One region of the Chryseomicrobium imtechense genome, then DNA from elsewhere that is predicted to be linked to it. Evidence: predicted binding sites of a transcription regulator. Region 1 holds the regulator's gene; the other holds the start of a gene.
The links. The regulator NrdR, encoded in region 1, represses ribonucleotide reductase genes. The targets are predictions, from matches to a motif close to AACACNATATATNGTGTT.
Positions count from the first base shown of each region.

Region 1 (15,994 bases):
CTTAGAGCAATATTCAGACAACCGTCTAATTCGCCCACGTGCTGAATATACAGGACCTGGCATGCAGACTTACGTACCGATTGACGAGCGCTAATCAGTACGACGAGGGCTACCGCATTTTATGCGTCTAGCCCTTTACTCATGACCTTTAGGAGGAGACTACTACAATGACAAACGGTAAAATTACAGTAGAAAACGGTGTACTTAACGTACCAAACGAACCAGTAATTCCATTCATCGAAGGTGATGGAACTGGCCCAGATATCTGGAACGCAGCAGTTCGCGTATTAGATGCTTCTGTTGAAAAAGCATTCGGTGGCGAGAAAAAAATCCAGTGGAAAGAAGTTTTAGCTGGAGAAAAAGCATTCAACCAAACAGGTGAGTGGTTACCACAAGCAACTCTAGACACAATTGATGAGTACCTTTTAGCAATCAAAGGACCTCTTACTACACCAATCGGTGGCGGAATTCGTTCATTGAACGTAGCACTTCGTCAAGAGCTTGACCTGTACGCATGTGTACGTCCAGTCCGTTACTTCGATGGTGTTCCTTCACCAGTTCGTCGTCCAGAAGATACAGACATGGTCATCTTCCGTGAAAACACAGAAGATATCTATGCAGGTATCGAGTACGCGAAAGGTTCTGACGAGGTGAAAAAACTTGTTGATTTCCTACAAGGTGAAATGGGCGTTAAAAACATCCGCTTCCCTGAAACTTCTGGTATCGGGATCAAACCTGTATCTGAAGAGGGAACAAAGCGTTTAGTACGTGCTTCTCTTGAGTATGCAATCAAAGAAGGCCGCGAATCATTAACACTTGTTCACAAGGGGAACATCATGAAGTTCACTGAAGGAGCTTTCAAAAACTGGGGCTATGAAGTGGCTGAGCAAGAGTTTGGCGACAAAGTATTCACTTGGAACCAATACGATAAAATTAAAGAAGAGCAAGGGACAGAAGCAGCTGACAAAGCGCAAAGCGATGCACTGGCTTCAGGCAAAATCTTAGTAAAAGATTCGATTGCTGATATCTTCTTACAACAAATCTTAACTCGTCCAAAAGAGTTCGATGTAGTAGCTACAATGAACTTGAACGGAGATTACATCTCAGATGCACTTGCTGCACAAGTAGGTGGAATCGGAATCGCACCAGGAGCAAACATCAACTATGTAACGGGTCACGCAATCTTCGAAGCAACTCACGGAACTGCTCCGAAATATGCAGGTCTTGATAAAGTAAACCCATCTTCAGTAATCCTTTCAGGAGTATTAATGCTTGAGCACCTTGGATGGACAGAAGCTGCGAAACTAATCATGGACTCTATGGAGAAAACAATTTCTTCTAAAGTTGTAACATATGACTTTGCACGTCTAATGGACGGCGCTACAGAAGTGAAATGTTCGGAGTTCGCTGACGAGTTAATCAAAAACATGTAATTGCTTTTTACCGGATCCTTTTGGGTCCGGTTTTTTAAAAGATAAGAAAGTATATAATTTTTGATGCCATGAGCCCAGTGTTCATGGTATTTTGATTTTATGGAGACAAATATTCTTAAGCAGATTTTCTTTGATCAGAATCGTCATTGGGAGAAGTTTGTTCAAAAGCATCGCAGACTTATAAGACCGGTGGTCTTGAAAGAGATCAAAAAATTTCAAGGGTGCGGAAAGGTTGTCAATGGATTCAAATTGTTTGTGTGTGAGGGATGCCATCATACTAAAAAGGTGGCCTACCGCTGCAAAGGTAGATTCTGTACGACATGTTCAGTAGGTGAGAGTGAAGAGTGGAGTCGCATCTTGTTTGACTAGCGACAGATTGCCTTTCTTGATACACTAGAATCAAAGGGAAGAATGGAGGAATTGTCCGTGTTATTAGGGAAGAAGCGAAAACTAGGGCGCAAAATAGAAGATATCTCAGTCGGTGAAAAGCTCGTCATCACTGAAAAAATAGAAGATAAAGATTTACTACTTTATTTAGGTCTTACAAATGATGCAAATCCGCTTTACATACAACATGACTATGCCATGAAAACCACATTTGAAAAGCCAGTCGTGCCAACGATCATGCTCACTGGTATTGTCACATCCGCTGTGTCGAAATATATGCCAGGTCCTGGTTCACATGTCTTCCAACAAATTCTCTCGTTTCCTCATGCAAGCTATCACTATGATACGCTTGAATTTATTTTTGAGGTGAAAGAAGTAGACGCTGCCAACAATAAAATTACTGTGGCAGTCGAAGCGAAAAATGAGCAACAAAAAGTCGTGGTTGTTGGGGAGTTACAGGTGCTTCCGCCAAGACTTTCAAATCGAATGATGGAACAATCAATGGAGAATTTCTAATACTCAGGTTTGAAAAGGGGTTTTCATATCACTGAGGGGGAAAAGACGATGGCTAAAATTCTTGTTATTGAAGATGAACAATCGATTCAAACGTTATTGACGTACAATTTAAAAGAGGCAGGCTATGAAGTCATCAATGCACTAGATGGTCGTGAAGGGCTTGAAAAAGCGGAGCAGGAAAATCCGGATCTTATTTTATTGGATTGGATGCTTCCGCATATGGATGGAATGGATATATGCAAAAATCTTCGCCTTCAAAAAAACCAAGTGCCTATCATCATGTTAACAGCGAAAGATGCTGAATTTGATAAAGTGTTGGGGCTTGAGCTTGGAGCCGATGATTATATGACGAAACCATTCAGTCCACGGGAAGTACTTGCACGTGTGAAAGCTCTACTTCGACGCTCCAGTATTAACGAAGGCTTCGATTCATCAGGTGAAAAGAAATACCAGTTTGGCGATCTTGTCATTTATCCAGACCGTTTTGAGGTTTTGAAAAGTGGCGAGAGTCTTGAATTTACGCCAAAAGAATTTGAGCTATTGGTGTACTTGGTTGAAAATAAAAACCGCGTATTAACACGTGATCAGCTGTTGAGTTCGGTTTGGAATTACGATTTTGCAGGTGACACACGTATTGTGGATGTTCATGTCAGTCATATTCGTGAAAAAATCGAGGAAAATAGTCGCAAACCTTTCTACATCAAAACGATTCGTGGATTGGGGTACAAATTTGAGGAGCCGAAAAGAGGATGAGAACGTTTTATAGTCGACTCCTCTTCGTCTTTGCTGTCCTGTATGCCGTGATGCTCGCTGCTCTCGGCATCGTCTTAGGACAGCTTTTTCCAATTGTTTTCGCCCAGCGATTGCAGGTAGAGCGTGAAGACCTTTATATTTTTTATATCGTATTGTTTGTCGTTCTTGGACTGTTTTATCTCGTCTCTTTATGGGTAGCGAGTAGAGTACTTGCTCGTTACATTAAGCCATTTGATGATATTTCAACGACGGCGCTGCAGCTTGCTGATGGCGATTACACAGTGCGTGTTTTTGAAGATGATCTGACAGGGATCACTACACTTAGCCATTCTCTAAACGTTTTAGCACGGAATCTTCAAGAGATGTCTCAACAGCGTGAAAGTGAGCAAGAGCGACTAAAAACATTGATTGAGACAATGGGTTCGGGTCTTATTGTACTTGGTCGATCTGGTACGATTTCCATCATGAACAAAACATTTGGCCAGTTATTTGGCTTACAGTTCAAAGAAGTTCGTTCCAAAAACTATCAAGACATTGGCCTTCCTAAAGATTTAGAATCATTTGCTTATCAGCTCTTGATGACAGAAACGCCAACACGAAAACAATTACGCTTAAATACAGCGAAGGGTTTTCGGTATACAGAGTGTTACGGAGCACCGGTTATCGGAGAGTACGGTAAATGGCTGGGCATGGTCATCGTCATTCACGACATCACCGAACTGAAACACCTTGAAAAAGTGCGTCAAGACTTCGTGGCGAACGTGTCACATGAACTCAAAACACCGGTCACATCGATTAAAGGATTCACCGAAACATTACTATACGGCGCTTATCAAAAGGAAGAGACCTTGCTAGAGTTCTTAGAAATCATTAAACTAGAGAGCGACCGTCTGCAATTGTTGATTGATGATTTGCTTGACCTTTCAAAAATGGAACAGCAGGAATTTGAAATGCGAAAAACAGCGGTCTCTGTACAGACTCTCTTTGAGAGAGCTCTCCAGATTACAAGGCAATCGGCTGAAGCAAAAGAAATTCATCCACTCATTGAAGGAGATGACTCACTGCTTGTAAAAGGCGATGAGAACCGTTTGCTACAAATTGTCGTCAATCTAGTGAGTAATGCTATAACGTACTCAAGTCCAGGCACCGCCATCACCCTAAGAAGTGACAAACACCAGCAATACGGTATTTTGATCATTCAAGATGAAGGGATTGGTATGGGTCCTGATGAACTTCCGAGAATTTTTGAGCGGTTTTACCGTGTGGATAAAGCACGGTCACGAAATAGCGGGGGAACAGGTCTTGGACTCGCTATCGTCAAACATTTAGTAGAAGCACACAATGGAAAAATAGAAGTAGAAAGTGAAGTTGGAAAAGGAACAACATTCAAAGTGTATGTCCCTTTAGTCACTTCCTAGTTTGGAGGAAAGTTATGCAACAGAAGTTTTTACCGGTCATTATAGGAACAGATATGAATGCTTACAATATGGCGATTTCATTTCATGAAGAATACGGAGTTCACTCCGTACTCGTAGGAAAAGAAGAGATGTCATTTACGAGCTTAAGCTCGATTCCTCGAGCGATTGAATATGATAAAGATTTATGGAACAAAGATGCATTTGTGTCGATTCTAGGTTCTGTAGCAGAGAAGTACCAACAGCCAGACGTGCAGCTTGTACTCATTGGAACAAACGATTTTTATGTACGTTTAATTATTGAAAATCAAGAACAATTACGTCAATGGTATGTATTCAATTACATGTCAGAAGATCTAATGAACGATTTGCTCGTGAAAAAGAATTTTTATCGACTTTGCGACGAACACGGATTGGACACCCCGGATACGTATTTCTATAGCTGTAAAGAGCAAGGGATTTTTGATAAAGACATCCAATACCCCGTTATTATCAAACCAAGTAATGGAGTCGAATATTATAAAAATAAATTCCCTGGGCAACAAAAAGTCTACCGTGTTGAATCGAAACAAGAGCTCCAACACGTCCTTGATCAAGTGAATGCGTCTGGCTATCAAGAAGACATGATTATTCAAGACTTCATCCCAGGGGACGACACGTTCATGTGGGACTCCGTGTTTTATGTGAACTCTCGCGGAAAATCTGAGCTAGGGACGCTTGCGCAAGTCGTGTTACAAGAACATACCGTGACAGCTATCGGAAATTATACAGCACTAGTGACGCGCTATGATGAAGAGCTGATGAAAAAGTTGCAACACTTTTTAGAGGCAGTCGGTTATCAAGGCTTTGCTAATTTTGATTTAAAATACGATGCACGTGACGGTAAGTACAAAGTGTTTGAAGTCAATATTCGCCAAGGACGATCAAGCTACTACACAACGGCTTGTGGGCACAACATGGCAAAATACTTTGTTGACGATATTTTACTCGGTGTTGAGAAAGAACTGACCTATTTGAATACGGAGTATTTGTTTACAGTCGTTCCTAAAATTGTCCTGAAAAAGTTTGTCGATAACCATGCCATCAATGAAGAATGCCGAAAGTTGATTCGCCAAGGCAAATGGGGCAACCCGATGTTTTATAAAGGCGATACAAACTTTAAACGGAAATTCTATTTAGTTGCGCGTCAGGTGAACTATTACCGGAAGTATAAGAATAATCAGTGGGAATCTTAACAAGCGATTCATATGTCCTTTACAATGTTCGCTTATTATAAAGATAACCCCTTTTCCAAACTGGAAAAAGGAAACCGAGTCGGCAAATGCTGGCTCGGTTTTCTTTTTTTATGAAACTTTCCAGAAGGTCGTCCGTATAAAGTACAGACAACTGAAAGGAGATTACATAATGACTACAAAACGCGTACTTACAATTATCAGTGTGTCGATTGCTGGACTCTTCCTACTTATTGCACTTGCTACCTCATGGTATACAGTGGACGAATCTGAACAAGCTATTGTCATCACATTCGGTGATGCAGGTGACCCGATTACAGAACCAGGGCTAAAGTTCAAAATGCCATGGCCAGTCCAGACTGTTGAAAAATTGTCGAAAGAAACGTTTAGCCTTCAATTTGGCTATCAACAAACAGCAGACGGTGAAATCGTCTCGTATGATGATGAAACAAAAATGATTACAGGGGATGACAACATCGTCCTTGCTGACCTCGTGGTGCAGTGGCGTATTACAAATCCACGTGATTACCTTTTCAATTCAGAAAACCCGAGGGAATTGTTGCACTCTGCAACATCCGCTTCCATTCGATCTGTAATTGGTAGCTCACGTATTGACGATGCATTAACTTCTGGTAAAGCAGAAATTGAAGCTTCCACACGCGATCTACTAGCTGACCTTGTAACAAAATACGATATCGGCATCTCAGTGTTATCTGTAAACCTACAAGACGTTGAACTTCCGAATGAAGAAGTGCGTCAAGCCTTCACTGCAGTTCGTGATGCTGAAGAACAAAAAAATATTAAAGTGAACCAAGCTGGTCGTTACGAAAATCAACGCCTTGGAGAAGCAAATGGTGAAAAAGATGCTATTATCTCAAATGCTACTGGAGAAAAGATTGCTCGTATCGAACAAGCGCGCGGAGATGTAGCATTATTTAATGAGCTCTATGCGGAATACGCGCAAAACGAACAAATCACGCGGGACCGTTTGATTTTGGAAACGTTAGAAGCGGTGCTTCCGAATGCACAACTCTACATCATGAATGGCGACAATGGACCAATGACGTACCTACCATTAACGGGTCCTCGTGCAGCTGCACCAGTCGTAACAGAAGGGACGGATAATGAATGACCGATAAAGATCCAAAGTTTGTCTCACTTGAAGAACGCTTTGCTATGAACAAAAAGAAAAAGCCCGCTGGTAAAGCATCTGACTTTCAAATCGACTGGAAAAAACACGGCAAAATCATTGCAGGTGTCATTGTTGGATTCATCGTTCTAGTCATCTTGCTCACCAATGTGTATGTCGTGAAAGAAGGCGAGTACAAAATTGTGCGCCAGTTTGGTGAAATCGTGAAAGTTGTCGATGAACCTGGTCTAGGTGTAACCGTTCCATTTATTCAAAGTACAACGACTGTTCCGAAGTACTTAATGAACTATGAGATTTCAGAAGCAGAAATCAATACACTTGATAAACGACGCATCATCATTGACAATTATGCGGTCTGGAAAGTCAATAATCCGCAATTGATGATTGCCAATGCAGGAACGTTAATCAATGCAGAAGCTCGTATGGAAGAATTCATTTATTCGGTTGTCCGAACAGAACTTGGTCGTTTAGCGTATGCAGAAATCATCAATGATGAAGATTCATCACGCGGCAGTCTTGGAGAACAAGTCACAGCTCGCGTGAACGAATTGCTCTCGGCAGACAACTACGGAATTGAAGTGCTCGATGTGCGCATCAAACGCACAGATCTTCCAGTAGAAAATGAACAAGCGGTTTATCAAGACATGATTTCAGAACGTGAGAAGATTGCACAGAAGTTCTTATCTGAAGGGGATGCAGACAAACGTCGTATCGAAGCAGAGACAGACCGTGAAGTGCGTGAAATCATTGCCAATGCAGAACGTGAAGCAGCTGTCATCATCTCTGAAGGAGAAGCGGAAGCTGCACGTATTTACAACGAGTCTTTCTCAAAAGATCCGGAATTCTATAACTTGTTCCGGACGTTAGAAACGTATAAATCTACAATCGGTGAAGATACTGTCATTATGCTTCCATCTGACTCACCATACGCACAAATTCTTTCCGGGATTACACCGTAAAGACAACACCTTGCTTTCAGTCATGGTAAACTGAAGGCAAGGTTTTTTCGTTTATTAAAAGGAGTGACATGTAGTGACCAATCCAAAATTAGTACTGATTGACGGCAACAGTTTAGCGTACCGAGCATTTTTCGCATTGCCATTACTCACAAATGAGCAAGGCATCCACACCAATGCCACATATGGCTTTACAATGATGTTGCAAAAGATTGTAGAAGAAGAACAGCCGACTCATATGTTGATTGCATGGGATGCAGGAAAGACGACGTTCCGTCATGCAACATTCTCAGAATACAAAGGTGGACGCCAAAAGACACCACCTGAACTATCCGAGCAGTTTGCTTATATCCGAAAACTTGTAGATGCGTATCAGATTCCACAATATGAATTAGATCAATACGAGGCCGATGATATCATCGGTACGCTTTCACGCATCGCAGAAGAAAAAAATATCGAAACGATTGTGATTAGTGGAGACAAAGATTTGACTCAACTGGCTAGTGACAAGACGACCGTTCAAATCACAAAAAAAGGCATCACCGATCTAGAAAGCTACACACCTGCGCATATTCAAGAGAAATACGGTCTAACCCCTATTCAAATCATTGATATGAAAGGATTGATGGGCGATACTTCCGATAATATTCCTGGAGTGCCTGGAGTAGGTGAAAAGACAGCAATCAAGTTACTGTCAGCCTATGAAACCGTGGAAGGTGTGTACGCACATATCGATGAGATGAAGGCGTCGAAAATGAAAGAAAAGCTTGTTGCGAATGAAGAGTTAGCACATATTAGTAAACAGCTCGCAACAATTGAGCGCGCAGCACCGATTGAAGTCACTTTAGATACATTAAATTACCCAGGTCCAGATATGGAGGCTGTCCATGAAATATGGCACCAACTGCAATTCAAGACACTTTTAGAAAAGTCCGCATTCCAAACAGAGGCAAAAGAACTTAAAGACATTGATTTCGAAGTTATGTCTAATTGGGAAGACAGTCACTTTGAAGACGACATGACGTTTCATATCGAGTTATACGATGAGCACTATCACACAACAGAAGTTTTGGCAGTCGTCCTTGCAACTGATTCAAAGCACTATGTGATGAAAGGGGACGCGGCTTTTTCGCAACCACTCTTCAAAGCGTGGCTTGAAGACGATTCAAAGCAAAAGCGTTGTTATGACGTCAAAGCGTTCCAAGCGGTGTCGAAACGGTTCGGATGCGAACTGAAAGGGGCGAGTTTTGATTTAATTTTAGCTGCGTATATTTCGGATCCCTCCATTTCATCAAGCCAAGATCTTGCTTCCCTTGCAAAACACTTCGGATATACGGAAGTGGATGAAGAAGAAGCTGTGTATGGAAAAGGGGCTAAGAAAAAAGCTCCAGAAGACGAAGCATTGTTTCATCATGCCCTTCGCAAAGCAACTGCCGTGTGGGAGTTAAAGGAACCAGTCGAAGCAAAACTGAAAGAAACGAAACAGTATGATTTATACCATGAGCTTGAACTACCCCTTGCAAGTGTCTTAGGTGAAATGGAATCATTCGGAATCAAAGTGGACCGAGAAACACTAGAAAAAATGGGTGTCGAACTAAAAGGACGTCTAGCTGAAATAGAACAACGTATCCATGCGATGGCTGGTGAATCATTCAATATCAATTCGCCAAAACAATTAGGTGTCATATTGTTTGAAAAAATCGGTTTGACACCCATTAAGAAAACGAAGACTGGCTACTCTACTGCTGCAGATGTACTTGAAAAGTTGCAAGGGGAACACGAAATTATCTCAGAAATTTTGTTGTACCGCCAATTAGGGAAACTTCAGTCGACGTATATCGAAGGTTTGTTAAAAGAGATTCATGACGATGGGAAAGTACACACACGCTATCAACAGGCATTGACGTCTACAGGTCGCTTGAGTTCAATCAATCCGAACTTGCAGAACATCCCGATTCGAATTGAAGAAGGCCGAAAGATTCGCCAAGCGTTTGTTCCATCTGAAAAAGAATGGGTATTATTCGCCGCCGACTACTCACAAATTGAGCTTCGCGTCATGGCACACATGTCTCAAGACGAAAAGCTAGTCCGAGCCTTCCAAGAAGACCGTGATATCCATACGCAAACGGCAATGGATGTGTTTGGAGTAGCGGCAGATGAAGTAGACGGCAACATGCGCCGAGCTGCCAAAGCAGTGAACTTCGGAATTATTTATGGCATCAGTGACTACGGATTGTCCCAAAGCCTGAACATCACACGCAAAGAAGCGGCTCTGTTTATCGATAACTATTTGACGAGTTTTCCCGGTGTTAAACACTTCATGGATGATGCGATTACGAGTGCGAAACGGGATGGGTTTGTCACAACAATCATGAACCGCCGCAGATACTTGCCGGATATCACGAGTTCAAACTTCAACCTGCGTGGATTTGCAGAACGTACTGCGATGAATACACCGATTCAAGGGAGTGCAGCCGACATCATCAAAAAAGCGATGATCGACATGGACCGCGAACTTGAGTCACGCGGATTGAAAACCAAAATGCTTCTTCAAGTACATGATGAACTAATTTTTGAAGTACCTGTTGACGAGTTAGAGGAAATTCAAAAGCTCGTGCCCGAAGTCATGGAAAATGCCGTAGAACTATCGGTGCCTTTGAAAGTCGATTTTGCATTTGGCACGACATGGTACGAAACGAAGTAAGGAGAGAACGCAATGCCCGAACTACCAGAAGTCGAAGGGGTCGTCGAATCCCTTCGCCCCTTTGTCATCGACCAAACGATTGTGGCCGTCCATGTGTCAGATCAAGTGAGGAAGAGTCATATAGAGGGAAAACAAGCGATTATTAAAGGCGCTACACCTGAAGACTTTCAAAACGCGATGGTCGGCTACCGGATTACCAGTTTGATCCGTCGCTCTAAATATATGTTCTTTGATTTGATGAACGAAAAAGGCGCTGCCGTTCTTGTTGGCCATCTAGGGATGACAGGAGCCTGGTTTCCTGTACATTCTCTTGATGAAATAACAGAAACTAAGTTTCGTAATCATGTTCATGTCGTGTTCGAACTGTCCGGTGGCTATTTACTAGTCTATTCCGATATTCGCCGTTTCGGGGAAATGCGTTTACTGAATGACATCTCAGATCATCCGCCACTTTTACAAATGGCGCCTGAACCATTTGCGGAGGAAGGGTTACCGCATTATTTAGAGATGGCACAGCGCACAAAATACATTAATAAACCTATTAAAGAGTTCATCATGGATGGTCACGTCATTTCAGGGTGCGGAAACATCTATGCAACAGAGGCACTATTCCGCATGCGCATCCACCCAAGTCGAAAAGTGGGACGCATCTCAACGGCACGGAAAATGGCTCTTTATGAAGCAATTGTCGCTGTCCTTCGTGAGAGTATCGAACGAGGTGGAAGTAGTATTTCGGATTACCGTAACGTCAATGGAGGAGCCGGAAGTATGCAACACTTTTTACAGATGTACGGCAAGAAGACTTGTCCGACCTGCGGCACAGCCACAAAACAAAAAGTAATTGGGGGCCGGACATCTACTTACTGTCCGACCTGTCAGAAATAGGAGGGCCCTATGATTATTGGATTAACAGGAAGTATCGCTACCGGCAAAAGTACGGTAGCGAATCGTTTCAAAGAACATGGCATTCCAGTAGTCGACGCAGATTTGATTGCCCGCCAAGTCGTCGAACCAGGAAGTGAAACATTACAGAAAATTGCACAAGCATTCGGAGAAAGTGCACTTCATGCAGATGGCACGATGAACCGAGAAGAAATTGGGCGCCAAATTTTCGGGAATGAAGAGAAACGTGCCCTACTAAATGGCATTATCCATCCTGCAATTCGAAAGGAAATGCTTCGTCAAAAAGATCACCATCTGGCAAATGGGAAGAAAATCGTGATTTTAGACATTCCATTATTGTTTGAAAGCAAGCTCGAACATTTTGTAGAGCAAATCTTGGTTGTCGCTACTTCTAGAGAGATTCAGAAGCAACGTCTGATGGCTCGGAATGGATTGTCCGAACAAGAGGCTCTGGAGCGAATGAATTCTCAGTTATCAATCGATGATAAAGCCAAATGGGCGGATGAAGTGATTAGAAATGATGGAACTTTAGAAGAATTAGAGGCTCAAGTAGATGCACTTGTGAGCAAATGGATGAAATCGCTTTCAGAATAATTGAACTTTTTTAGAATGTTTGGATTAGCGTACCATAACGACTCTAATGTGTTATACTAATTGCATATTAAGTGAATTAGTATCACATAGTTAACAGGAGGAACGGTATATATGACAGCTTCTATTGCGATTAACGGTTTTGGACGAATTGGACGCATGGTTTTCCGCCAAGCGATTGTAAAGGATGATGTAAACATTGTAGCAATCAACGCGAGCTACCCAGTTGAAACTCTAGCACATTTGATTCGCTACGATTCAGTACATGGTACTTTCCAAGGGGAAGTCGAAACAGCTGAAAACGCGCTTATCGTAAATGGAAAGCGCATTCAAATCGTGAGCGATCGCAATCCAGCAAACCTTCCATGGAAAGAGATGGGTGTCGACATCGTCATCGAAGCAACGGGTAAGTTCAACGAGCGCTCGGGTGCAGCTCTTCACTTAGAAGCTGGTGCAAAGAAAGTCATTTTGACGGCTCCTGGTAAAAATGAAGACATCACGGTCGTTTTAGGTGTAAATGACGACAAACTTGATTTAGAAAAGCATGACGTTATTTCAAATGCTAGCTGCACAACCAACTGTCTAGCTCCTGTAGCGAAAGTATTAAATGATGAATTCGGCATTGTAAACGGTTTGATGACAACAGTTCATGCATACACGAATGATCAAAATAACTTAGACAACCCACATAAAGATCTTCGTCGTGCACGTGCATGTGCACAATCGATCATTCCAACTTCTACAGGTGCTGCAAAAGCCCTAACATTAGTGTTACCAGAGTTGCAAGGGAAGATGCATGGTCTAGCACTTCGCGTTCCTACACCTAACGTTTCACTAGTTGATTTAGTTGTGGATGTCGAGCGTGATGTGACGGTCGAAGAAGTGAATTTGGCGTTTGAAAAAGCGGCAGCTGGTTCAATGAACGGGATTTTAGCAATTACGCAAGATCCATTAGTATCCGTTGATTTCAACACAACGACTGCTTCTGCTACGGTTGATGGGTTAACAACGATGGTAATCGGTGAGCGCAAAGTAAAAGTGCTTGCTTGGTACGATAACGAGTGGGGCTACTCTGCACGTGTTGTAGATTTAACACAGCGTGTCGCAAAATCTTTGGAAGCTATTACAGCTTAATAGTGTACGGATGAATGGAAGTCTCTCTTAATGGAGAGGCTTCTTTTTTACTAGAAAATCAAAATTCTATTGCATTTCCCGACAAGGCGTCCTATAATGAAAATCGTGCCAAATAGCACCGGCTACTTAAAGGGTTAGGACCTCTCTGGACTAACTTTCCCCCGTGGTAGTCACTTTGATTAAAAAATCCAGTCAAAGGGGGAAACGGACATTGGAAACAATGGGACGTCACATCATTGCTGAACTGTGGGAATGCGATTTTGACAAGCTGAATGACATGAACTTCATCGAACAAACTTTTGTAGATGCTGCACTTAAATCAGGTGCGGAAGTCCGCGAAGTTGCGTTTCACAAGTTTGCGCCACAAGGTGTAAGTGGAGTCGTCATCATCTCTGAATCACATTTAACGATTCACAGCTTTCCGGAACACGGTTACGCAAGTATCGATGTTTATACATGCGGTGACCTAGATCCAACAATTGCAGCCAATTATATTGCCGAAGCTTTGAACGCGAAAACGCGTGAATTGATTGAGCTTCCACGTGGTATGGGCCCAGTTGCAGCAAAATCATTACAAACTGTGTAATTTACAAGCAGAGGGGAATCTCCCTCTGCTTTTTCTGTGGGTGCAGAATAGGCCTAACTTTAGTATAATGAATGAAATACGAGCATATAGGAGCGCTAATTATGAGATGTCCTTCCTGCCAATACAACGGCACGAAAGTAGTCGATTCACGACCGGTTGACGAAAATAAATCCATCCGAAGAAGACGAGAATGTGAGCAGTGCGGCTTTCGGTTTACAACGTTTGAAAAAGTAGAAGAAACCCCACTCATCGTCGTGAAAAAAGATGGCTCGCGTGAAGAATTCAGTCGAGAAAAAATGTTACGTGGTTTGATCCGTGCATGTGAAAAACGCCCGGTGACACTCGAACAATTAGAAGAAGTCGTTTTTACGATTGAGAAAGAACTGCGTCGTACAGGCAATTCGGAAATCAAATCTGAAGTGGTGGGCGAGCAAGTCATGGAAAAATTGGCGGCTGTCGATGAAGTCGCATATGTACGCTTTGCATCTGTCTACCGTCAATTTAAAGACATCAATGTGTTCATGGAAGAGGTCCGTGAACTTTTAAAACGTAACCCCACTCAACACTAAAAGGAGGAGAGCAGATGGTACACAACGAACTGCAACCGATGGATCACTTTCAAACCCGTGTCGCTGCTCCTCTATCCAGTGACGATCTACAAACAGTAACGCTACTTTATCAACCACTTATTGGTCCGGAAGCTTTTACACTGTATCAGCACCTTTGGACGATGACGGGAACTCAACAAGTAGAGTATTCACACTATACTTTGATGAATGCGCTATCCTTATCAATCAATCGAATCTTTGAAGCACGCGCGCATTTGGAGGCAATCGGTCTACTACGCACTTGGCGGAGTGATTCTGGTGAAACACGGACATTCTATTACGAAGTTCAAAAGCCACTTTCACCTCAAAGTTTTTTTGCTGACCCGTTATTATCCGTGTTTCTATGGAATAAAGTAGGCGATCAAGGGTTTAAAAATCTTGAAAAACGCTATTTACCTTCTAACACGTGGAAATCATCTGCACTAGAAGTGACTCGCACATTCACGGATGTATTCCAACCAAACTTAAAAAATACGCGTGCTACACGTGATATCCGCCAACCCAAAACACAAAATTATGAGTTTGAGCATGAATTTGACTTCCAACTCCTACTCGACGGATTAAGTGAGCATCTATTACCAAGAAAATTGCTGACGACGGACATTAAACAACTGATTGCAAAGCTTGCATTTTTATATAGTTTTTCACCGCTCGATATGCAAAAAATTATTCTCCTCGCAGTCGAAGATCCGACAAAGATCTCTCCGGAGCGTCTAAAAAAATCTTGTGAAGATTATTTTAAATTGCATGCGAGGGAACAAGTCGGATTGCAATCAATTAAAACACCTGAAGTGCAACGGGAGAATTCTCCAGAATCGGCGTCTCCCAAACTTTCAAAAGAACAAGAGTATCTTGTTTATCTAGAGGAAAGTGCGCCGCTTGATGTGCTTCGTGATAGTGCGGGTGGAAAAGAGCCGTTCCCAGCAGACGTTGAACTGGTCAATCGATTTGCGACCGTTTACGAAATGCCAGTCGGTGTGATCAATGTTCTCATCCAATACGTCATGTTGCGGACGGACATGAAACTCACGAAATCGTTCGCTGAAAAAATTGCCTCTCATTGGGTGCGTAAAAATGTCAAGACTGCAAAAGAAGCAATGGAACTTGCGCGTAAAGAACATACGCAATACATGAAATGGAAAAATGGAGAGACCGCTCAAAGTGCCTCCGGGAAACCATATAAACGTCAAGAGAAGGTTCCGGACTGGTTAGATCAAAAACCAAAAGCTAGTAAAGTGGATGACTCTATAGATATAGAAGCAGAACGTCAAAAGTTGCTTGCTGAAATCAGCGCAACGAAAGGCCGGTGATCGAAGTGGAACCCATCAATCGAACGCTTAAACGGATGATTTCAAATCCTTCGTTTGCGACACGAATGGAAGAAATGAAACGAGAAGTATTAGAAAATCGAGATATCCAAGAGTTTCTACAAGAAAATGAGGCGGAAGTATCTCCTGCTGTATTGGAATCGAGTATGAGCAAACTGTATGAATACATCGAGCAGACCCACGACTGCAAAGGCTGTCCCAATGTTGCCGGTTGTGTGAATCTGATCAAAGGCTTCGAACCGCGTCTTGTAATGGGAAGAGGACGTATTGAACTTGACTATCTTCGTTGCCGAAACGG
Region 1 covers NZ_JBGOBM010000002.1:11,958-27,951, forward strand. The annotation lists gene citZ (citrate synthase) at 1-94, shown strand, start outside; gene icd (NADP-dependent isocitrate dehydrogenase) at 168-1,433, shown strand; partial or broken gene AB5N96_RS01730 (transposase zinc-binding domain-containing protein) at 1,533-1,793, shown strand; gene AB5N96_RS01735 (MaoC/PaaZ C-terminal domain-containing protein) at 1,860-2,336, shown strand; gene AB5N96_RS01740 (response regulator transcription factor) at 2,385-3,089, shown strand; gene pnpS (two-component system histidine kinase PnpS) at 3,086-4,507, shown strand; gene AB5N96_RS01750 (carboxylate--amine ligase) at 4,522-5,739, shown strand; gene hflK (FtsH protease activity modulator HflK) at 5,909-6,868, shown strand; gene hflC (protease modulator HflC) at 6,913-7,845, shown strand; gene polA (DNA polymerase I) at 7,919-10,546, shown strand; gene mutM (bifunctional DNA-formamidopyrimidine glycosylase/DNA-(apurinic or apyrimidinic site) lyase) at 10,559-11,431, shown strand; gene coaE (dephospho-CoA kinase) at 11,441-12,043, shown strand; gene AB5N96_RS01780 (glyceraldehyde-3-phosphate dehydrogenase) at 12,155-13,174, shown strand; gene speD (adenosylmethionine decarboxylase) at 13,386-13,760, shown strand; gene nrdR (transcriptional regulator NrdR) at 13,862-14,329, shown strand; gene AB5N96_RS01795 (replication initiation and membrane attachment family protein) at 14,344-15,678, shown strand; gene dnaI (primosomal protein DnaI) at 15,684-15,994, shown strand, end outside.

Region 2 (15,994 bases), 220 kb from region 1:
TCGGTCTTGCCCTCCTAAAGGCTGACTATACGGAACTCGGTCAAGAGGTTGAAGTTGAAATTCGTAATAAGCGTCTAAAAGCAGTGACTGTAGCAACGCCATTTTACAAGCGACAAAAATAAAAGGAGCGATCCAGTTATGATCAAACACCGTTACTTACCAATGACTGAGCAGGATCAAAAGGAAATGCTCGAAACAATTGGAGTATCTTCTATTGATGAGTTATTTTCTGATATCCCTGAAAAAGTTCGATTCAAAGGGGAGTACAATATCAAACCTGCAAAATCGGAAACAGCGTTACTAAAAGAGTTAACAAAAATGGCTGCAAAAAATGCAGACAGCCGACGTTACGCATCGTTTATCGGAGCAGGCGTCTACGATCACTTCAAACCAACGATTGTCGACCATGTGATTTCTCGCTCTGAGTTCTATACGGCGTACACACCGTATCAGCCAGAAATTTCACAAGGTGAATTGCAAGCAATCTTTGAATTCCAAACGATGATTTGTGAATTGACAGGGATGGAACTTGCGAACTCTTCTATGTATGACGGCGGAACTGCACTTGCAGAGGCTGGAAATTTAGCGGCAGGCCACACACGTCGCAAAAAGATTTTGATTTCTGAAGCTGTACATCCGGAGTACCGTGATGTTGTAAAGATGTATGCGCACGGTCAAAATATTGCTGTTGAAGTTGTTGCACAGAAAGACGGGAAGACAGACCTTGCAGCATTAAAAGAGCAATTATCAAATGAGATTGCAGCCGTAATGATTCAATATCCAAACTTCTTTGGCCAACTTGAAGACATGCAAGCTATTTCAGACATGACGCACGAACACGGTGCCCTATTTGTAAGCTCTTCCAACCCACTCGCATTAAGCGTGTTAACACCACCAGGTAAATTCGGTGCGGACATTACAGTTGGAGATGCGCAAGTGTTTGGGATTTCTGAAGCATTCGGAGGACCACACTGTGGTTACTTTGCGGTTTCGGGGAAATTGATGCGTAAAGTGCCAGGTCGCTTAGTTGGTGAAACGACTGACGATCAAGGGCAACGTGGCTATGTATTGACACTTCAAGCGCGCGAACAGCATATCCGTCGGGATAAAGCGACATCAAACATCTGTTCAAACCAGGCATTGAATGCTTTAGCTGCAAGTGTTGCGATGACCGCTCTTGGAAAGCAAGGCACAAAACATATGGCGATTCAAAACATCGCGAAGACAGCATACGCGAAGCAAGCTTTTGAAGCAGCTGGATTCAAAGTAGTATTTGATGGCGCACACTTCAACGAAATCGTTGTGAAACTACCAGGCAGTGTAGAAGGTTTGAATGTTCATCTACTAGAAAAAGAAATTATCGGTGGACTACACCTAGGCACATATTATAAAGATCTTCAAGATCACGTATTAGTTGCGGTAACTGAGCAACGCACGAAAGAAGAAATCGATGCACTTGTGCAGGAAATGGGGGCTTATTATGCATAAAGATAACCAACCCTTGATTTTTGAACTATCCACTGAAGGCCGAATCGGCTATAGCTTGCCAGATTTAGATGTACCAGAAGTTGATCTTTCTTCTCTTCTGCCTGAAGGTATGTTGCGCGCGGAAGAAGCAGAGCTTCCAGAAGTATCAGAGTTAGATATTATGCGTCATTACACGGCACTTTCAAATCGAAACCACGGTGTAGACTCAGGTTTCTACCCACTTGGTTCATGTACGATGAAATACAACCCGAAAATCAATGAGAGCGTTGCGCGTTTCCCTGGATTTGCTAACGTTCACCCATTACAAGATGAATCATCTGTTCAAGGTGCAATGGAATTGATGTACGACCTTCAAGAGCATTTGATTGAAATTACGGGTATGGATGATGTAACACTTCAACCAGCAGCTGGAGCTCACGGAGAGTGGACTGCTCTTATGATGATTCGTGCGTTCCACGAGTCAAACGGTGATCACCATCGTACAAAAGTAATTGTTCCAGATTCAGCGCACGGAACAAACCCAGCATCAGCAACAGTTGCGGGCTTTGAAACAGTAACTGTTAAATCAGATGAGTTCGGTCTAGTGGATTTAGAAGATCTACGCCGCGTGGCAGGTGATGACACAGCTGCGCTTATGCTGACAAACCCGAACACACTCGGATTATTTGAAGAGCATATTTTAGAAATGGCGAGCATCATTCACGGTGTCGGCGGAAAGCTTTACTATGACGGAGCAAACTTAAATGCGGTTATGTCAAAAGCACGCCCTGGCGACATGGGCTTCGATTGTGTTCACTTGAACTTGCATAAAACATTCACAGGTCCTCACGGTGGTGGTGGTCCAGGTTCTGGTCCAGTTGGCGTGAAGAAAGATTTGATTCCGTTCTTGCCAGCACCAGTCCTTGTGAAAAAAGATGACCGTTACACATTTGATTACGACCGTCCACAAGCAATCGGACGCGTAAAACCGTTCTACGGAAACTTTGGAATCAACGTACGTGCATACACGTACATTCGTTCAATGGGGCCAGACGGGCTAAAAGCGGTAACAGAATATGCCGTATTAAACGCAAACTATATGATGCGTCGTTTAGAGCCGTTCTTCGACCTTCCATACAACCGCCACTGTAAGCATGAGTTTGTACTAAGTGGTCGTCGTCAGAAGAAACTGGGTGTACGTACACTGGATATGGCAAAACGCTTGCTTGACTTTGGCTATCATCCGCCAACAATCTACTTCCCGTTAAATGTAGAAGAGGGAATGATGATTGAGCCGACGGAAACAGAGTCTAAAGAAACGTTAGATGCATTCTGTGATGCATTGATTCAAATCGCAAAAGAGACAGAAGAGAATCCAGAAATGGTGCAAAATGCGCCACATACGACGGTGATCGGTCGTCTAGATGAAACGAAAGCAGCGCGTAAGCCTGTGTTGCGATATTCAAAGTAAGATGTGGAGAACGCCACTCGTGATTTTGCGAGTGGCGTTTTATTTTGTGCGTTTGGCAATTGTGTCTTGAGATTCGATGGATAAATGGAAAGATTCAGTGGCTAAGTCGAAAGATTCGACGGTTATTTCCTGACGTTCACCACTTCCTGGTATTATGGAAACTATTTCGCGCATCTTTCTAAAATCACCCAAGACCTTACCATTTAAATCATTAATCAATAAAAAACAGCATCCACTCTAAAAGGAAGAGTAGATACTGATTTCATTAACGATTTATTTGGATTTGATCTTACCTGTCCACTTACGGAAGCCGCCCTCTAACTGATAGAGCTGGTCATATCCGTTCTTTTTAAGTGTGAGAGCTGTACGGGCGCTGCGAGCACCGCTTTGACAGTACAAGTAAACGGGCTTGTCTTTGCGAATTTCTTTCATACGCGTACGCATTTGACTTGCAGGAATATTACGGGCACCTAGAATATGACCACCGTCAAATTCCTTTGGTTCACGTACATCGATTAACTGCGCTTTGCGATATCCCTGGATAAATTCATCCTGAGAGAGCGTCGTCACAGATTTCTTCATTTTCATTCCAGTAAAGAATGTGTAAATCCCAAACACAATGATGGCACCTAAAATACCTAAGACGATTTCTAACAACTTCATTACTCCCTTCTCTATTTCTATTATAATGTAGTAGTGTAGAGAGATTCAATGATAAACGGAGGCAATTCAATGACAAACACTTGGTATTTCCTTGATTCCGGTAAACAAGACGCCGCATACAACATGGCTTTAGACGAAGCGCTGCTTGAATGGCATTCGGAAGGACTCATCCCACCTATCATTCGCTTTTATCAATGGCAACCTGCTGCATTATCAATTGGTTATTTCCAACGGGTGGAACGCGACATCAATTTGCAGGCTGTAAAAGACATGGGACTTGATTTTGTAAGAAGACCCACAGGAGGACGCGCAGTATTACATGAAGATGAACTGACGTACAGCGTCATCGTCTCAGAAGACTACCCGGACATGCCTAAGACGGTAACAGAAGCGTACCGCGTGATTAGTGAAGGTATTTTACAGGGGTTTCGCAATCTCGGAATGCAGGCACAATTTTCTATTCCTAAAACGGAAAGCGATCGTGAGTCCTTAAACCAACCAAAATCAGCTGTCTGTTTCGATGCGCCGTCTTATTATGAATTGGTTGTGGAGGGCAAGAAAGTTGCGGGATCTGCACAAACACGTCAACGTGGCGTGATTTTACAGCATGGAGCAATTCTTGTGGATTTAGACGAAGAAAAATATATTAACTGTTTTTCTTATAGTTCTGAAGACCACAAAGAAAAAGTGAAAAAGAGCTTAGGGCAAAAAGCTATCTCAATCAACAAAATAGTATCAAATCCGGTAACGGTTGATCACTGCATTCCCGCTTTCCGTGATGGCTTTGAATCGGCTCTAAATATTCACCTCACTTCTTTTTCTCTTGATGAACAACAGCAAGCATATGTGAAGAATCTAGCTGCATCAAGGTATCGCTCACCAGAATGGAATTTTAGAAAATAATCGCCACTTCTGGGCTATGGAATTCCACCGAAATAGGTTCAAAGTTTCATATTTTGAAAGAGGTCAGTTCAAACTAGACATTCAATATATTGTGCTTTATGATTTCTATATACACTATATATTGTGTCAAGAAGTGAATAATCTATTTCGGGAGGAATTTACATGGTCTCACCATCTACTCTACAAACACATCAACAAGCTATCCAACAATTGAACGAAGCAATCAAGAAATTTCCTCAAGTTCACCCCATCACACCAGATATGAAGTTAACACACAAGGGCGTCTCACGACTGGTGATGATCGATCGTTATTCCTTCAAAGATACGGAGAAAAAAACACTCCAAGCAGATGATTTTGTTGTACTAACAGTAAAAGAAGACCCAAAATTCCCTGCGCGTGGACTTGGGCAAATCGTCTCAATAGATTGGGACAAGAAAACAGCTGTCGTTCGCATTGATGAAGAATATCGCAGTGCAATCGACGACCCTGAAAAAGCAAAGACAGGTGAAATCACACGACCGCTATCTGTGATTGAAAAACCACTTGAGCTTTTTTATGAGCAAATCGCTCTTCGCAATGCAACAGGACTTGCAAGTGTTGAAACGACAGAAGAAAAACGCAAAGAATGGTTCGAGAAATTTTACCAACAACTTGTTTCACTTAATTTCATCCCAGCTGGACGCGTCATTTACGGAGCAGGCGCTGAAACAGACGTAACGTACTTTAACTGTTACGTGATGCCATTTGTTCCAGATTCACGCGAAGGAATTAGTGATCACCGCAAACAAGTTATGGAAATCATGAGTCGTGGAGGGGGAGTTGGAACAAATGGTTCTACACTTCGTCCTCGGAACACACTTGCACGTGGAGTGAACGGGAAATCTTCAGGATCTGTCTCGTGGCTCGATGACATTGCGAAATTAACACATCTTGTTGAACAAGGCGGATCTCGTCGTGGAGCGCAAATGATTATGCTTGCAGACTGGCATCCAGATATTGCGGAGTTCATCATCTCTAAGATGCAAAATCCGCGAATTTTGCGGTATTTGATCGAGAATACGCATGATGAATGGATTACACAACTCGCAAAAGATAAATTAAAATTTAAGCCACTTTCCATGCAGGAAGAACAGATGTACCAAGGGATTGTCAATTACAAAGCAATTCCAGGGTTGGGCGGCTTTAGTGAAGCAATCATTCGTGATGCGGAATCTAAACTACGTGATGGTGGACACTACAGTGTTCATAATTCAGAGTTCTTAACGGGTGCAAATATTTCTGTCACACTGACGAAAGAGTTCATGCAAGCTGTTGAAGACGATTCGGAGTTTGATCTTCGCTTCCCAGCTGTTGAGAACTACTCGAAAGAAGATATGGAAGTATACAACAGAGAATGGCATAAAGTTGGAGATGTTCGCGAATGGGAGCAAATGGGCTATGAAGTGCGCACATACCGCACGATCAAAGCACGCGAGCTTTGGAACCTCATCAATATTTGTGCTACGTACTCTGCAGAGCCTGGTATTTTCTTTATCGACAATGCCAATGACAAGACGAATGCAAAAGCATACGGTCAAAAAGTAGTGGCTACAAACCCATGTGGAGAACAACCACTTGCACCATACAGTGTGTGTAATCTTGCAGCGGTCAACCTCGCTCAATTCGCACAAAAAGATACGAAAACAGTAGATTTTGAAGGGCTGAAAGAAACAGTACGTGTCGGTGTTCGCATGCAAGATAATGTAATTGATGCGACACCATACTTCTTAGAAGAGAATAAAGTACAAGCTCTTGGAGAGCGTCGTGTAGGGCTTGGCGTAATGGGACTTGCGGATCTACTGATTTACTGTGAGAAACCATATGGCTCAGATGAAGGAAATGTACTCGTTGATGAAATCTTCAAAACAATTGCTGAAACAGCTTATGAGACATCTGTTGAACTTGCGAAAGAACGCGGAAGCTTCCCGTTTTTAGTCGGTGATACAGAACAAGAGACAGAGCGCCTTCGCAAAGCATTCACAGAGACAGGCTTCATGCAAGGAATGCCTGAGGAGATTCGCGCGTCTATTCTGGAATCAGGAATTCGTAACTCGCATCTATTGACGGTGGCACCAACAGGTTCTACTGGAACGATGGTTGGAGTATCGACTGGACTTGAGCCATACTTCTCGTTCACTTACTATCGTAGCGGCCGTCTTGGTAAATTCATCGAAGTAAAAGCGGATATTGTCAGTGAGTACTTAGAGCGCAATCAGGATGCATCTTCTGAAACACTTCCAGAGTGGTTTGTGACGGCAATGGAATTAAAACCAGAAGCACATGCAGATGTGCAGTGTATCATTCAGCGCTGGATTGATTCATCTATCTCGAAAACTGTAAACGCGCCAAAAGGGTATACGGTTGAACAAGTAGAAGGCGTATACGAGCGTCTTTACCATGGCGGTGCAAAAGGTGGAACAGTTTATGTCGACGGTAGCCGTGACTCGCAAGTATTGACACTAAAAGCAGAAGAAAATGATATGACAGAAGTGCAAGATGAAGTAGTAGAACAAAAACGACCAATCGTTTTAATCGATACAATTCAAGATCTTCGCAGCACAAATGTGACAATCGGTTCAGAAGTTGGCAACACGTGTCCAGTGTGTCGTAAAGGGACGGTTGAGGAACTTGGTGGCTGTAACACTTGTACAAACTGTGGAGCGCAGTTGAAGTGTGGACTTTAATTCATAACTAATACGTTAAAAAGCATTTTCTCTGGTACTCTATGGGAAAATGCTTTTTATGTGTCATTGAAGGATAGCGGAATCGTTTTCGGCTATGCTACACTAAGACTAGTGTTTAAATAGGAGGCCAACTACATGAAATTGCAAAAAGTACGCAAGTCATTAACCGATTCTTCACTATCCGCACTACTCGTCACGAACCCATACAGCCGTCGTTACTTAACAGGTTTCACAGGGACTGCAGGAGTTGCACTGATTACGGAGTCAGATGCTTTCTTCATTACAGATTTTCGTTACACAGAGCAAGCAAATGCACAAATCGAAGGCTATACAATCATTGAGCAAAAAACCACGTTAATCGAAGCAGTTGCTGAAGTTGTGAAAGAACATCAGCTAACGAAAGTCGGTTTCGAGCAAGAAGCGATGTCTTATGCCGAGTATGATCGTTACCAAAAAGCACTCGAAACAGAACTTGTTCCGACTTCTGGAATTGTTGAAAAAATCCGCTTGATTAAGAGCGAAGACGAGCTTACTATTATTAAGCACGCATGTAAAATTGCAGATGATGCATATGAACATATCTTGACGTTCATCAAACCAGGGATGACAGAACTTGATGTCTCAAACGAATTAGAGTTCTTCATGCGAAAGCAAGGTGCAACTTCTTCTTCATTCGATATCATTGTAGCCTCCGGTGTCCGTTCAGCACTTCCTCACGGTGTCGCAACACATAAAGTGATTGAGTCAGGCGATTTTGTTACACTGGATTTCGGTGCTTATTACAATGGGTATGTCTCGGATGTAACACGTACTCTTGCAGTAGGTGAACCCACTGATCAGCTGAAAGAAATTCATCAAGTCGTACTGGAGTCTCAATTGCTTGCACTTGAAAAAATCAAACCGGGTATGACAGGGAAAGAGGCAGATGCTATTTCTCGCGACTACATCGCATCAAAAGGATATGGCCAGGCATTTGGTCATTCACTTGGTCACGGAATTGGTTTAGAAGTACATGAAGGACCTGGATTGTCATCTCGTTCAGATGTTGTATTAGAGCCGGGAATGGTTATCACAATTGAACCAGGAATTTATCTTCCGGGAATCGGTGGTGTGCGCATTGAAGATGACGCCTTAGTCACAGAAACAGGCGTTGAAAAACTGACGCATACATCAAAAGAATTAGTTATTTTATAGGAGGAAATCACATGATTTCAGTAAACGATTTTAAAACAGGCCTGACAATCGAGTTTGATGGCAACTTGTACCGCGTTATCGAGTTCCAACACGTAAAACCAGGTAAAGGCGCTGCATTCGTTCGCTCGAAACTTCGCAACCTTCGCAGTGGTTCAGTGAATGAGCGTACATTCCGTGCAGGTGAAAAAGTAGAGAAAGCACAGATCGATACGCGCAAAATGCAGTATCTTTATGCAAATGGTGACATGCACGTATTCATGGATACAGAAAGTTACGATCAAGTAGAGCTTCCTGAAACGTCTATCGAATATGAGTTGAAGTTCTTGAAAGAAAACATGGAACTAAGCATTATCCAATATAAAGGCGAAACGCTTGGTGTCGAGCTACCAAACACTGTCGAGCTTGAAGTAATCGAGACAGAGCCAGGAATCAAAGGAGATACGTCTGGTGGCGGTTCAAAAACTGCGAAACTTGAAACCGGTGTAATGGTTACTGTTCCTTTATTCATCAATGTTGGAGATCGTTTGATCATCAATACTTCAGAAGGCGCATACGTCTCACGCGCTCAATAATTTCTCATTCATCACTCGGCTATCCGGAAGCTTTGGTGAGAATTCAAGAAGATCACGTGTTAGTGAATGTATCGGCAGAGATGGTCAGTCCAGAAGAAGCGAATGACATTATCTACGCAGTGAAAAAAGAATATCCCGAAGCTACTAAAGTCCAAGTCGACTATTCAGCGTATTAAAGACTCGCCTTGTGCGAGTATTTTTATTGTTTGAAAAGTGGGAAATATAAGAGCAGGTACTAAAAAAGAGTGCGCGTTTTGTTGAAAAACGGTAGAATAGACTGTGGAAAGAATGTCATTACTTAAATAGGGGAGTTTGATAGCAATGAAAATTCAAGAAATCCGAGAAATTATCAAATTAATGGATCAATCTTCATTAGATGAATTTGTATTTGAATCAGAAGGCACAAAACTAAAACTAAAAAAACATGGCATTACGACGACGGTAGTAGAAGCACCTGTTGCTAAACCATCTGCACCACAAGTTGCTGCTCCAGTCGCTGAACAAGCAGCTCCGGCTCAAGAAGCACCAAAAGCAGCCTCTGAACAATCAGCTCCAGCTGCTGATACATCTGCCTATAAAACAATTACTTCTCCAATGGTTGGAACGTTCTATGAAGCTTCTTCTCCAGACGCAGATGCATACGTAAAAGTAGGGGACAAAGTTACTGCAAGTTCAGTCGTGTGTATCGTTGAGGCGATGAAACTATTTAATGAAATAGAGGCTGAAATCGAAGGAGAGATCGTCGAGATTCTCGTAAAAGACGGCCAATTAGTAGAATACGGTCAGCCATTGTTCTCTATTAAATAATTCATCGAAGAGGTGACGACTATGAAAAAAGTATTGATTGCCAATCGTGGCGAAATCGCAGTGCGTATAATCCGTGCTTGTAAAGAGATGGATATCCAAACAGTCGCCGTCTATTCTGAAGCTGATAAAGAAGCACTGCATGTGCAACTAGCTGACGAGGCCTATTGCATTGGACCCCGCACATCAAAAGATTCATACTTACATTTCTCAAACATTATGAGCGTTGCAAAACTAACTGGAGCCGACGGGATTCACCCAGGGTATGGGTTCCTCGCAGAAAATGCAGACTTTGCAGAACTATGTGAGACTTGCAACATCAAGTTCATCGGGCCATCTAGCTCGGCTATTTCAAAAATGGGGACGAAAGATGTCGCTCGTGAAACCATGCGTGCAGCTGGCGTTCCTGTAGTCCCTGGTTCAACAGGTATTGTAGAGACAATTGAAGATGCGAAATCTATCGCATCAGACATCGGGTACCCTGTGATCATCAAAGCCACTGCCGGTGGTGGCGGGAAAGGGATTCGTGTGGCCCGTTCTGAGGAAGAACTCGTGACAGGAATCAAAATCACGCAAAAAGAAGCACAAGCTGCATTCGGTAACCCTGGTGTATACTTAGAAAAATTCATCGAAGAGTTCCGCCACGTGGAAATTCAAGTGTTAGCAGATGGGCACGGAAATGCAATTCACTTAGGAGAGCGTGATTGTTCGATTCAACGTCGCATGCAAAAACTAGTGGAAGAAGCACCGTCTCCAGCACTTTCAGAAGCCACGCGTCAAAAAATGGGAGACGCAGCTGTAAAAGCAGCGCTTGCTGTGAATTATGAATCAGCAGGAACAGTCGAATTTATTTACGACCATATTAACGATTCGTTCTATTTCATGGAAATGAATACACGTATCCAAGTAGAACATCCTGTAACCGAAATGGTAACAGGCGTCGATTTGATCAAACAACAACTTCTTGTTGCCTCTGGAGAAGTATTGACAATCAAGCAGGAAGACATTCAATTAAATGGCTGGTCAATTGAGTGCCGGATCAATGCTGAAAACCCATCGAAAAACTTTATGCCATCCCCAGGGAAGGTCGTCATGTATCTCCCGCCAGGTGGCTACGGTGTTCGAGTTGATTCCGCAGTGTACCCAGGTTATGTAATCCCACCATTCTACGACTCAATGGTCGCTAAACTCATTGTGCATGCCCCAACGCGTGAAGAAGCTGTATTGAAGATGAAGCGTGCATTACAAGAGTTCATCGTCGACGGTGTCGAAACAACGATTCCATTCCACTTGCGTTTAATGGATCACGAAGTCTTCCGCTCAGGTGACTTTGACACGAAGTTTTTAGAAACATACGAAATCATGAAGGAGGAGACAATCAATGGCTGAAACAAAAGACCAAGAATTTTTTCAGATGTCTACAGGTAAAGGTGATCTCGGATCAATTCAGATTGCTCCTGAAGTCTTGACAGTTATTGCAGGAATCGCAGCACATGAAGTAGATGGAGTGGCTGCAACTCGTGGAAACTTTGCTGCTGGAGTTGTTGAACTCTTAGGCAAAAAAGTGCATGGCAAAGGAATCAAAACAGACATCTCTGCCAAAGGGTTGTTCATCGATGTGTTTTGTACCATTCGCTACGGTAAGGCTGTACCGACTGTTGCTCAAGAAGTTCAGCAAAATGTCCGTCAAGCGATTTTAAATATGACGGGACTTGAAGTCAAAGAAGTCAATGTTCACGTGACAGGAATTCAATTCGAAACACCTGAATCCAATTAAGTAAGAGTGCTTCACAGAACCTCTGTGAGGCACTTCTTTTTTTGATTACTCAAAAACTTTCTGAATAGGGAATTAAGTTTTGTAACCGCCATTTCTATGCTATGATGAAAAGCATAGTGAAGTGAAAAAGGAGTCAAGTCTATGAAAAGAAGAGAAGCCCGCGAGCATGCCCTGCGTGTGTTGTTCCAACTCGATCATTCCGAGATGGACGTCAATGAAGCGATGTTGCATGTGACCGAAGAAAAGGACGTGTTCTATGACACGCTTGTCAAAGGGACACTCGCGCACCGAGAAGAAATTGATGAGAGCTTAGAACAAAAACTTGAAAATTGGTCATTGAATCGTCTCCCGAAAATCGAGCGGACGATTTTACGTATGGCGGTTTTTGAGCTTGAACATACAGAAGATACACCGAAACCTGTAATTGTGAATGAAGCAATAGAATTAACAAAAGCATATGGAGACGAACAGTCTAGCCGATTTGTAAATGGCGTATTATCGAAATACATCAACAAGTAGGAGTGTGCGACATGACAGCGACAATCATTGATGGAAAAGCAATTGCAGAACAAGTAATTTTAAAAGTGAAAGACCGTGTTGAAACTTTAAAACAGTCTGGCATTACCCCAGGGCTAACGGTCGTTTTAGTGGGAGACGATCCAGCATCACAGACCTATGTAGGAAGTAAAGAAAAAACAAGCAAACGTTTAGGCATGGATTCAACTGTACTAACACGGCCGTCCACTGTAACTGGGCAAGAGTTGTTGGAACTGATTGAGAACTTGAACAATGACGAATCTGTTCATGGGATCTTAATCCAACTGCCACTTCCAGGTCATATTGATGAAAATAAAGTGTTACAAGCGATTCACCCAGACAAAGATGTTGATGGCTTTCATCCATTGAATGTTGGCAAGCTATTGTTGAATCAACACGGGTTTATTCCTTGTACACCATTTGGAGTCATTCAATTACTTGACTATGCAGCCATTCCAATTGAAGGCAAACACGCTGTCATTGTCGGACGAAGTAATATCGTCGGCAAACCGATGGGCCAACTTCTATTAAACCGCCATGCAACTGTAACCTACACGCATTCGCGCACAGAAGACCTTGCTTCATACACAAAGCAAGCAGATATTCTAATTGTAGCAACAGGACAACCGCTGATGATTACTGCTGAGCATGTTAAACCTGGCGCCGCTGTCATCGATGTCGGCATTCACCGCAACTCCGATGGCCGTCTTTCAGGTGACGTCGACTTTCATTCTGTGAAGTCTGTCGCTGGTGCGATTACACCCGTTCCGGGAGGCGTTGGTCCAATGACAATTGCAATGTTAATGGAAAATACATGTTTAAGCGCTGAACGTATGGCACAAAAAAAATAACTACACCACTCGAGCTTGTACGTCTTGTACAAGCTTCTTTTACCTAAAGGGGCGTTGGTATGACGGAACATGCGTATTTAACCGTGACAGCACTTACTCGGTATATTAAGAAGAAATTCGATGCCGATCCGTATCTAAGAAAAGTGTATGTAAAAGGTGAATTGTCCAATGTGAAATACCATTCAAATGGACATATCTACTTTACATTGAAAGATGCGGGGGCACGTATTTCCTGTGCGATGTTTGCGGGACAAGCAAGAACACTTTCATTTCGAGCTGAAGAAGGCATGAATGTTTTTGTCACAGGGGATATCAGTCTGTTTGAAAGTGCGGGGAATTATCAATTTTATGTAAAATCAATGGAGCCGGATGGCATCGGGGCATTGTTTGTGGCATTTGAGCAATTAAAACGTAAGCTCGAACAAGAAGGACTGTTTTCAGCCTCATTGAAAAAACCACTTCCGAAAATTCCACTTCACATCGGAGTCATCACATCCCCAACAGGCGCAGCGATTCGTGACATTCTAACGACGCTCGAACGTCGCTTCCCACTTGCACGTGTCACCGTGTTCTCTACACTTGTTCAAGGCTCAGGTGCAGGAGCATCTATCGTTGAATCCATCCAAAAAGCAAATCGGGTACAGGATCTAGACGTTTTAATTGTCGGACGCGGGGGTGGTTCGATTGAAGACTTATGGGCATTTAATGAAGAACCTGTCGCTCGGGCAATTGCGAACAGTCAAGTCCCTATAATTAGCGCTGTTGGTCACGAGACTGACACGACGATTGCAGATTTCGTTTCGGATTTACGTGCCCCAACACCAACTGCTGCAGCTGAACTTGCTGTACCAGACCGCGTGCAATTGGTGCGAGTACTCTCTGATCAACAAACGCGCCTGCGCACAGCAACTTCGAATAAACTATTTCATGCGAAAGACCGACTCACGCGAGTTCAAAAATCCGTTGTTTATATGGATGCCTCTCGATTATATCGTCCGTATGTAGAGCAACATCTTCGGCTACACGAACGGTTAGAATCGGTCCTCCGAATTTCAACGGATCGTTACTCAAATCACTATTCGCAGTTAACAAATCGATTGGACCATTTGTCACCAGACAAACGTGTACAAATGGAGCAAAAAGCACTCCAAACACTTACGGATCGTCTACAATATGTGGTCAAACAAAACACAACCTCCAAAAAACGTCAGTTTGTTGAGACGTTGCGCACATTAGAAGCATTGAGCCCACTACAGACGATGAAAAAAGGGTTTGTCTATACGGAAGTAGAAGGCACAGTGATTCGTTCTGTAAATCAACTTCAAAAAAATGACGAACTAACGATTCATTTTCAGGATGGAACTGCCATAGCACGTATTGAATCCATAGAAAAGGGTGAAACGAATGGAACGAACATTTGAAGAAGCGATGAAACAATTAGAAGAAATCGTACGTAAGCTCGAGCAAGGCGATGTGCCACTCGAGGAGTCAATTGACCTTTATAAACAGGGGATGGAACTATCCGCACAATGTTCAACAAAACTGCAAGAAGCTGAAAAGCAGCTTGTTCAGTTTATCTCAGCGGAAGAGGAGGTATAAGTACGTGAAAAATGTGAAAGACTTTATCGGGCAGCACCTTGAGCAAGTAGACCAGTATTTGCTCGAGGCGATTCGTACACAACCTTTAACCGACTCTCTAAAAGAGTCCATGCTATATTCTTTAGAAGCAGGGGGCAAACGTGTGCGCCCTATGCTTCTTTTGGCTGTGTTGGATGAGTTTGGTGTTCCATTAGAAAAAGGGCTTGATGCAGCATGTGCCTTGGAGTATATACATACGTATTCCCTTATTCATGACGATTTGCCGGCAATGGACAATGATGACTTACGTCGAGGGAAGCCAACCAATCATATCGTATACGGTGAGGCAACAGCGATTTTGGCAGGAGATGCTTTACTAACAGAAGCTTTCCGTCTTATTAGCTCATCAAACCAGTATACGGATAGTCAAAAAGTAGCGTTGATCACGCTTCTTTCAGAAGCAGCAGGAGCTGCCGGAATGGTCGGTGGGCAATTGATGGATATGGAGGCAGAGGGGAAGCTTGTGGAACTAGAGCACTTGCAAAAAATCCATGCACTAAAAACCGGTGCACTTCTTCGCTTCAGTATTGAAGCCGGTGCGCTTCTTGCAAATGTGCAACTTGAAGAGAAAAAAGAATTAATGACATATGCGCACGCTCTCGGTATTTTGTTCCAAGTCCAGGACGATATTTTAGATGTGACTTCTGACTCAGCTAGTCTTGGGAAGACGGCTGGTAAAGACGAAGCTGCAAACAAAAGTACCTATCCAGCGCTACTAACTTTAGAAGGTGCGATTGCTGAACGTGATCGTTATCACAAAGAAGCAGCAGGTGCTCTCACAGCAATCGGAAAGCAAGACGGGTTACTAAAAAGTTTTGCAGACTATATTAGCTACCGTGAGAACTAACTTCTCGCTGTATTTTAACAGACATTTAATGCTATTATTAAAATTACCTATAACTAGAGGAATAACAAGATAAGGTGTGTGATGGAAGTGGATCTGAATACTATAACAAGTCCATCCTTTTTGAAAACGATGTCAAACGAAGAACTCGAATCACTCAGTCAAGATGTTCGAGATTTTCTTATTGAAAAATTATCTGTAACAGGTGGTCATATTGGACCAAATTTAGGTGTTGTAGAACTGACACTCGCTCTTCATAAAGCGTTCAATTCGCCGGAAGACAAATTTATTTGGGATGTAGGCCATCAAGCTTACGTACACAAGATTTTAACGGGACGTGCAAACCAGTTTGATACGCTTCGTCAATTTAAAGGATTATGTGGATTCCCAAAACGCGTGGAAAGTGAACATGATGTTTGGGAAGCTGGACATAGTTCTACTTCTCTATCTGCAGCAATGGGGATGGCGAAAGCTCGTGATGTATTAGGAAAATCAAATCACGTCATTCCGATCATCGGTGATGGTGCATTAACAGGTGGTATGGCACTT
Region 2 covers NZ_JBGOBM010000002.1:232,804-248,797, forward strand. The annotation lists gene gcvT (glycine cleavage system aminomethyltransferase GcvT) at 1-122, shown strand, start outside; gene gcvPA (aminomethyl-transferring glycine dehydrogenase subunit GcvPA) at 142-1,488, shown strand; gene gcvPB (aminomethyl-transferring glycine dehydrogenase subunit GcvPB) at 1,481-2,938, shown strand; gene AB5N96_RS02825 (rhodanese-like domain-containing protein) at 3,212-3,601, opposite strand; gene AB5N96_RS02830 (lipoate--protein ligase family protein) at 3,671-4,504, shown strand; gene AB5N96_RS02835 (vitamin B12-dependent ribonucleotide reductase) at 4,667-7,228, shown strand; gene AB5N96_RS02840 (M24 family metallopeptidase) at 7,364-8,422, shown strand; gene efp (elongation factor P) at 8,434-8,994, shown strand; gene AB5N96_RS02850 (hypothetical protein) at 9,030-9,170, shown strand; gene accB (acetyl-CoA carboxylase biotin carboxyl carrier protein) at 9,316-9,801, shown strand; gene accC (acetyl-CoA carboxylase biotin carboxylase subunit) at 9,823-11,187, shown strand; gene AB5N96_RS02865 (Asp23/Gls24 family envelope stress response protein) at 11,180-11,575, shown strand; gene nusB (transcription antitermination factor NusB) at 11,717-12,094, shown strand; gene folD (bifunctional methylenetetrahydrofolate dehydrogenase/methenyltetrahydrofolate cyclohydrolase FolD) at 12,106-12,963, shown strand; gene xseA (exodeoxyribonuclease VII large subunit) at 13,023-14,384, shown strand; gene xseB (exodeoxyribonuclease VII small subunit) at 14,368-14,562, shown strand; gene AB5N96_RS02890 (polyprenyl synthetase family protein) at 14,567-15,448, shown strand; gene dxs (1-deoxy-D-xylulose-5-phosphate synthase) at 15,536-15,994, shown strand, end outside.
Region 2: a site for NrdR is predicted at 4,615-4,632, ahead of AB5N96_RS02835 (vitamin B12-dependent ribonucleotide reductase). Genes of this name have one in related genera too.